DNA from 2 places in the Nocardioides ultimimeridianus genome. Region 2 is predicted to be linked to the other one. Evidence: riboswitches for the same ligand, from Rfam matches in the RefSeq annotation. Region 2 holds a riboswitch; the other holds the start of a gene.

Region 1 (3,396 bases), on a different contig from region 2:
GCCCCGGCCGGTGGCGGACCGGAATCCGGGCGCGCGTCAGTCGGTGTCGGCCTGCCCGGTCGCCCGCGACACGGCGACCAGCAGGTGCCGCGCCAGCCAGTCCTCGTACGCCGCTCGCGTCCACCCGCGGCTCTGGACGAGCCGGTGCCAGTTCTCCGGTGAGGTCAGGACCCACACCTCGTCGACGAGCCGCTCGAAGTCCTCGCCGTCGGCCAGGAGGCCCTGCTCGACCAGGAACCGCAGGCCCATGGCGTTGCCCGTGCGCCGCTCGGTGTTGATCGTGGCGACGAACTCCTCGAGCATCGGGTCGCCGGCGGTGCCGTGGAAGAGCAGGACGCCGAGCAGCGTCCCGACCCGGTCGAAGATGTCCGCCGACCAGCGGGCGTAGGCGGTCGCGTAGCTGGCGGCGTCCGTCGCCGCGCGCACGGCCAGGTACGCCGGGCGCTCCATCATCGGGACCGCGTCGTGATCGCCGGCCAGCCCCACGTCGTACGCCGCCTTGACGATCTCGGCCTTGCCGCCCACGGAGTTGTAGACCGTCTGCGGGCTGACGCCGGCCTCGCGCGCAAGGTCGGCGATGGTCATGGCGGCGAGCCCGTCGCGCAGGAGCATCGCAGCGGCGGTCTCGACGATGCGTGCCCGCGTCTCCTGCGCCTTCGCCTGCCGGGTGGTCGACACGTAGGCCCTTGTCATTGGAATCCCATTCCATTAGATTCGTGTTCCAGTCAAGTCTAGCGAAGGTGGTGTCCCGATGTCCGAAGCGGCCATCCAGTCAGCGCGTGCGATCTTCGACGCGATCAACTCCGGCGAGCTGGACGTGCTCGACGACCTCGTCACCGAGGACTTCGTCGACCACGGCTCCCCGTTCCCGCTGCCCCCGGGCCCGGCCGGCTACCGGCAGATCCTCGGGTTCGTCAGCGGCGTGCTGAGGCTCCGCTACGAGATCCAGGACATCTTCGACGGACCGGACCGGGTGGTGGTGCGCGCCATCGGCCGGGGCGTCGCCGTGGACGCACTGCACGGGCCGGGCACCGCGGGTCGGCCGTTCGTGATGGAGACCGTGCACATCTACCGCACCGAGGGCGACCGGATGGCCGAGCACTGGGGCATGCGCGACGAGTACGGCGTCCGGATCCAGCTCGGCGTCCTCGCCCCGCCGGACCCGTCCGCCCTCGAGGCGCCGGCGCACGCCTGACCCGGCCTGACCCCGGCCTCCTCCGGCCGCGCCCCGGTGGGGTGGGTGCGGCCGGAGGGTCACGCCGCCCGAGGGTCGAGGGGCGGCGCGTCGGTAGCATGGAGGACACAGACAGGGGAGCACCCGTGGGTGCTGAGAGTGCGGATCCGCCGCAGACCCTCCGAACCTGATCCGGTTAGCACCGGCGAAGGGAGTCCATCCGATGAACCGTTCACGTGCGCTCGCGGCGGCCACCGTCCTCCTGGCCGCGACGTCGGTCGCCGGCTGCGGGTCCCAGGCCACCGACTCCGCCGCCCCGACCGATCACAAGGTCGTGCTGATCGCGCACGATTCCTTCAAGCTGCCCAAGGCGATGGTCGCGTCCTTCCGGAAGGCATCGGGCATCGACCTCGAGATCGTGAGGGCCGGTGACGCCGGCGAGCTCGCCAGCAAGCTGCAGGTGACCAAGGACGACCCGCTGGGCGATGTCGCCTACGGCGTCGACACCACCTTCCAGGCGGCCGTCACCGGCGCCGGGGTGTTCGACGGCGACCTCAGCCCGGTCGACGTGGGCTACGTCTGCGTGAACGTCGACGACGCCTGGTTCGCCAGCCACCACGTGACCGAGCCGACCGGCCTGGACGATCTGGTGAAGCCGGCGTACAAGGACCTCCTCGTGACCGAGGGCGCGACCACCAGCAGCCCCGGCATGGCCTTCCTGCTCGCCACCATCGGCGCGTACGGCGACGGCTGGCAGGACTGGTGGAAGCAGCTGATGGCCAACGGGGCCAAGGTCGACAGCGGCTGGACCCAGGCCTTCGAGAGCGACTACTCCTACTCCGGCGGCGACCGGCCGATCGTGGTCAGCTACAACACCGATCCGTCGTACACGGTGAAGAAGGGGAGGAGCTCCACGCACGCCCTCTTGAACACCTGCTTCGCGGACACCGAGTACGCCGGCGTGCTGACCGGGGCGAAGAACCCGACCGACGCGCAGAGGGTCGTCGACTGGCTGCGTAGCCCGGCGGTGCAGAAGGCGATGCCGACCAGCAACTACGTCTACCCCGTCGTCGACGGCACCCCGCTGCCGAGCGACTGGAAGCGGTTCGCGCCGGTGCCGCGGAAGCCGATCGAGGTCTCCGCGTCCGACATCGCCACGAACCGGCGTGACTGGACCACGGCATGGACCGACATCGTCTCCGGCTGACCCTCTCGTTCCTCGCTCTCGCCGCGGTCCCGGCCGCGGTGCTGGCGGTCTTCTTCGTGCTGCCCGTGGGCGGGATGGTGGCGCGCGTCGACGCCTCCGGGTGGGCGCTGCTCGGCGACGACCGCACCCGCCGGGTCGTCTGGTTCACGGTCTGGGTGAGCACCCTGGCCACCGCCGTGTCCGTCCTGCTCGGGACGCCGTGCGCGTACGTCACCCACCGGCTCCGCTTCCCCGGCCGGGGCTTGCTCCGCGGGCTGCTCCTGGTGCCGTTCGTGCTGCCGACGGTCGTGGTCGGCGTCGCGATCGGCCGGCTGATGGACAACGGCGCGCTCGCGATCCTGGTCGGGCTGGTGTTCTTCAACGTCTCGGTGGTGGTCCGCACGGTCGGCGTCGCGTGGGAGTCGCTCGACCGCCGCCCGGCCGAGGCCGCTGCCGCACTCGGGGCCTCGCCGGTGCGGGTCTTCCGGACCGTGACCCTGCCGGCGCTGCGGCCCGCACTCGTCTCGGCGGCGGTCGTGGTCTTCCTGTTCTGCGCGACCGGCTTCGGTGTGGTCCTCACCCTCGGCGGCCTGCGCTACTCGTCGGTGGAGACCGAGATCTACCTGCTCACCACCGGCGGGATCACCGGCTTCCCCGAGCTCAGCGCGGCCGCCGCCCTGTCGCTGGTGCAGCTGGTCGTGGTCGTGGTGCTGCTCGTGGTCGCCGCCCGGCTGCGCGCCGTCCCGGATCCGACGGTACGACGCCTCCCGGCCACCCCCGCCCGGCCGCGGCTGCGGGACCTGCCCGTCCTCGCGGTGACCGCGGCGGTGCTCGTAGCGCTCGCGGTCCCGCTCGCGTCGCTGGTCCTCGGGTCGCTGCGGCGCGACGGGCACTGGACCCTCGCGTTCTACCGGTTGCTGCAGAGCGACGGCGGCGGGCTGGTGCGGGTGCCGATCACCGAGGCACTCGGGAACTCGCTGCGCATCGGCGTCGAGGCGGCGGCGCTGTCGCTGACCCTCGGTCTGCTCGTGGCGGT
Region 2 (3,396 bases):
CCGCGCACGACCTGCGGGGGCGGGTCGTCGCAGCGCAGCCGCAGGATCTCGCCGCGCACACCCCGGACGAGCCCCGTGTACGGCGCCGGCAGGCGGGCGCCCGTCGCCACCACCTCCACGTCGCAGCGGCCGGTGGCCGCCGGCACCACCGGGACCCGGTCCAGGAGCCCCGCCACGATCCTCCGGGGGTCGACGCTGTGGTCGTCGGGCAGCCAGGCCCCGCCCGCGACCGGACCGAGCCGCGGCTCGCGCGAGCGCAGGTCGCGGCTGCCGAGCGGCTCGGCGCGGACGCCCTGCGCGCTCAGCAGCTCCAGCTGGCGATCGACCTCCTGGAGGTCGCCGGCGTCGGCGGCGGCGAGCAGGGTGCCCGTGGCGAGCAGGGGCACGCCCAGCCGGGCCCCGAAGCCCGGCCACAGCGCGAGCGAGCGCAGGCCGAGCGCGAAGAGCGCCTCCTCGCCGTGCCACAGCTCGCCGGAGGGCGAGAGCATCCCGGCGGCGGCGTACGACGCTCCCGTGCCGGGAGCCGGGTCGACGACCTCGACGGTGTGGCCGCGCCGCAGCAGCTCGTCGGCCACGGACAGCCCGATGATGCCGGCCCCGAGGATCCGGACCCGCATCAGCCGACCGCCGCCACGAGCTCCTTCGCAGCGGCCACGGGATCGGGTCTGCTCCAGATCCCTCCGATCACGGCGACCCCGTGGGCGCCGGCGCCGATCACGGCGCCGGCATTGCCGGCGTCGATGCCGGAGATCGCGACGAGCGGCAGGACCCCGGCCGCGCTGCTCACCGCCGAGACGCCCAGCGGCCCGCCGGCGACCTGCTTGGAGCCGCTGGCGAACACCGGCCCGAGGCCGGCGTAGTCGGCGCCCGCGGCCCGTGCCGCCTCCACGTCCGCGCGCGTGCGGCAGGTGGCGCCGATCAGCAGGTCCGGCGCCAGCTCGCGCGCCAGCGCGACCGGCAGGTCCTCGGCGCCGAGGTGGACGCCGTCGGCGCCCGCGGCCAGCGCGATGTCGACGCGGTCGTTGACCACGACGACCGCGCCGAGGCCGGCGACCGCGGCCAGCACGTCCCGGGTGAGGTCGAGCAGCGCGGCCGAGCCGAGCGACTTCGCGCGCACCTGGAAGCCGGTGGCCCCGGCCTCCGCGATCGCGGGCAGCAGGGACAGGTCGTGCTCGTCGGAGACGAGGCAGAAAATACGGGGCAGGCGCCGCATCGGTCACTTCCTTCGCCGGCATGATCCGGAGCAGGTTCGACGGTCGGGGCGGACTCAGCCCCTTCTCAGCCCGCTGCCGCGGGCTCCCGTGTGGATGTGCGGCCAGTATGCAGCACCCTCGCGAATCAAGCCTCGTGGCCCTCCGAGATCGCCATCTCGGAGGGCCACGAGGCTTGATTCGCGGCGGGCAGTGGACCGCCGAGGAATAATGGGTCCGTGTTGTTCCACCGGTACGTCGCCCTCGGAGACTCCCAGACCGAGGGGCTGAACGATCTCGACGCGCACGGGGGCATCCGTGGCTGGGCCGACAGGTTCGCCGTCTACCTGGCCGAGAGCAATCCGGACCTGCTCTACGCGAACCTCGCGATCCGCGGCCGGCGCACCAAGCGGATCCGTGCCGACCAGCTCGAGCCCGCGCTCGCGCTGAACCCCGACCTGGTCAGCGTGATGGCCGGCGCCAACGACGTACTCGGCTCCTTCGACCTCGCCGAGACGATGACCGACCTGGAGGACATGTACGCCGCCCTCCGCGGCATCGGCGCCACCGTCATCGGCTGCACCTTCCCCGACCCGGGGGCGGCCTTCGGCATCGCCCGCCACCTGACGCCCCGGGTGCGGGCCCTCAACGCCGCGATCCGCGACGCGGCCGAGCGCCACGACGTGGTGCTCGTCGACTTCGAGGCCTACCCGGCCGTCAACGACCCGCGCTGGTGGAGCTTCGACAGGCTGCACCTCAACACCGCGGGGCACACCCGGCTCGCGACGGCGTTCGCCGACGTGCTCGGCGTACGGCCGGACGCGTCGTGGCAGGACCCGCTGCCGCCGCTGTCGGCGCGCGCGTGGTGGCGCAGCCGGCTCGAGGACGGCCAGTGGCTCGGGCGCTTCTGGGTGCCGTGGTTCTACCGCCACCTCACCGGCAAGTCGACCGGTGACAACCGGTTGCCCAAGCGGCCGGTGCTCGAGCCGGTCACCCCGATCGTGGAGTGAGTCCCGCCCCGCTCCGCACATGTCGGTTCGGTAAACAATATGAGTCAATCCTCATGTAATATTTGAGCCTTTCCTCATATTTTGCGAGGATGTGTCCGGCAGCCACCACTGGCGGCCGACGCGTCCCTCCCCGGGCGCTCCCCTGACCCCCCGGAGGTACCTGGTGTTCTCGCGAATCGCGATCGTCAACCGGGGCGAGGCAGCGATGCGGCTGATCCACGCCGTCCGCGATCTGTCCGCCGCCGGTCAGGACCTCGCCTCGATCGCCCTCTACACCGACGCCGAGCGCCACGCCACGTTCGTGCGCGAGGCGGACGAGTCGTACGGGATCGGTCCCGCGTCGGCCCGGCCCTACCTCGACCTCGCGGTCCTCGAGCGAGCCCTGGTCGCCACCCGCGCGGACGCGGTCTGGGTCGGCTGGGGATTCGTCGCCGAGGACCCGGCGTTCGTCGACCTGTGCGACCGCCTGGGCGTCACCTTCATCGGCCCCCGGGCCGAGGCGATGCGCCAGCTCGGCGACAAGATCGGCTCCAAGCGGATCGCCGAGCAGGTCGGCGTACCGGTGGCGCCCTGGAGCAACGGCCCGGTCGACACCCTCGAGGAGGCGCTGGAGGCCGCGGAGCGGATCGGCTACCCGATGATGCTCAAGGCCTCCGCCGGCGGCGGCGGGCGCGGCATCCGCAAGGTCACCACGCCCGAGGAGCTCACCGACGCCTACCAGCGCACCCGCGACGAGGCCGAGCGTGCCTTCGGCAGCGGCGTCGTCTTCCTCGAGCGGGTCGTCACCGGTGCCCGCCACGTCGAGGTCCAGCTCATCGCCGACAGCCACGGCACCGCCTGGGCCCTCGGCGTCCGCGACTGCTCGGTGCAGCGCCGCAACCAGAAGGTCATCGAGGAGTCCGCCTCCCCCCTGCTGTCCCCCGACCAGGTCGCGCAGCTCAAGGCGTCGGCCGAGCGGCTCGCCGTCGCCGTCGGCTACACCGGTGCGGGCACCGTGGAGTTCCTCTACCAGCCCGAGGAGCGGTCCTTCGCCTTCCTCGAGGTCAACACCCGGCTGCAGGTCGAGCACCCGATCACCGAGGTGACGACCTCGGTCGACCTCGTCAAGGCCCAGATCCACGTCGCCGCCGGCGGTGCGCTCGAGGGCGAGCGGCCCGTCGAGGCCGGCCACGCGATCGAGGCCCGGCTCAACGCCG

The links. Region 2 has a riboswitch for thiamine pyrophosphate ahead of ACYU8V_RS08720 (thiamine phosphate synthase). Riboswitches for the same ligand answer to the same signal wherever they lie in the genome.
Region 1: linked by a shared signal. The riboswitch ahead of ACYU8V_RS12835 (thiamine ABC transporter substrate-binding protein) and the one ahead of ACYU8V_RS08720 (thiamine phosphate synthase) in region 2 are both predicted to bind thiamine pyrophosphate.

The regions. Positions count from the first base shown of each region.
Region 1 is NZ_BAAHAB010000011.1:279,889-283,284, forward strand. It holds gene ACYU8V_RS12825 (TetR/AcrR family transcriptional regulator) at 37-678, opposite strand; gene ACYU8V_RS12830 (ester cyclase) at 752-1,195, shown strand; TPP riboswitch at 1,299-1,405, shown strand; gene ACYU8V_RS12835 (thiamine ABC transporter substrate-binding protein) at 1,398-2,381, shown strand; gene ACYU8V_RS12840 (ABC transporter permease) at 2,357-3,396, shown strand, end outside.
Region 2 is NZ_BAAHAB010000009.1:14,058-17,453, forward strand. It holds gene ACYU8V_RS08715 (FAD-dependent oxidoreductase) at 1-617, opposite strand, end outside; gene ACYU8V_RS08720 (thiamine phosphate synthase) at 617-1,213, opposite strand; TPP riboswitch at 1,204-1,313, opposite strand; gene ACYU8V_RS08725 (SGNH/GDSL hydrolase family protein) at 1,430-2,200, shown strand; gene ACYU8V_RS08730 (ATP-binding protein) at 2,364-3,396, shown strand, end outside.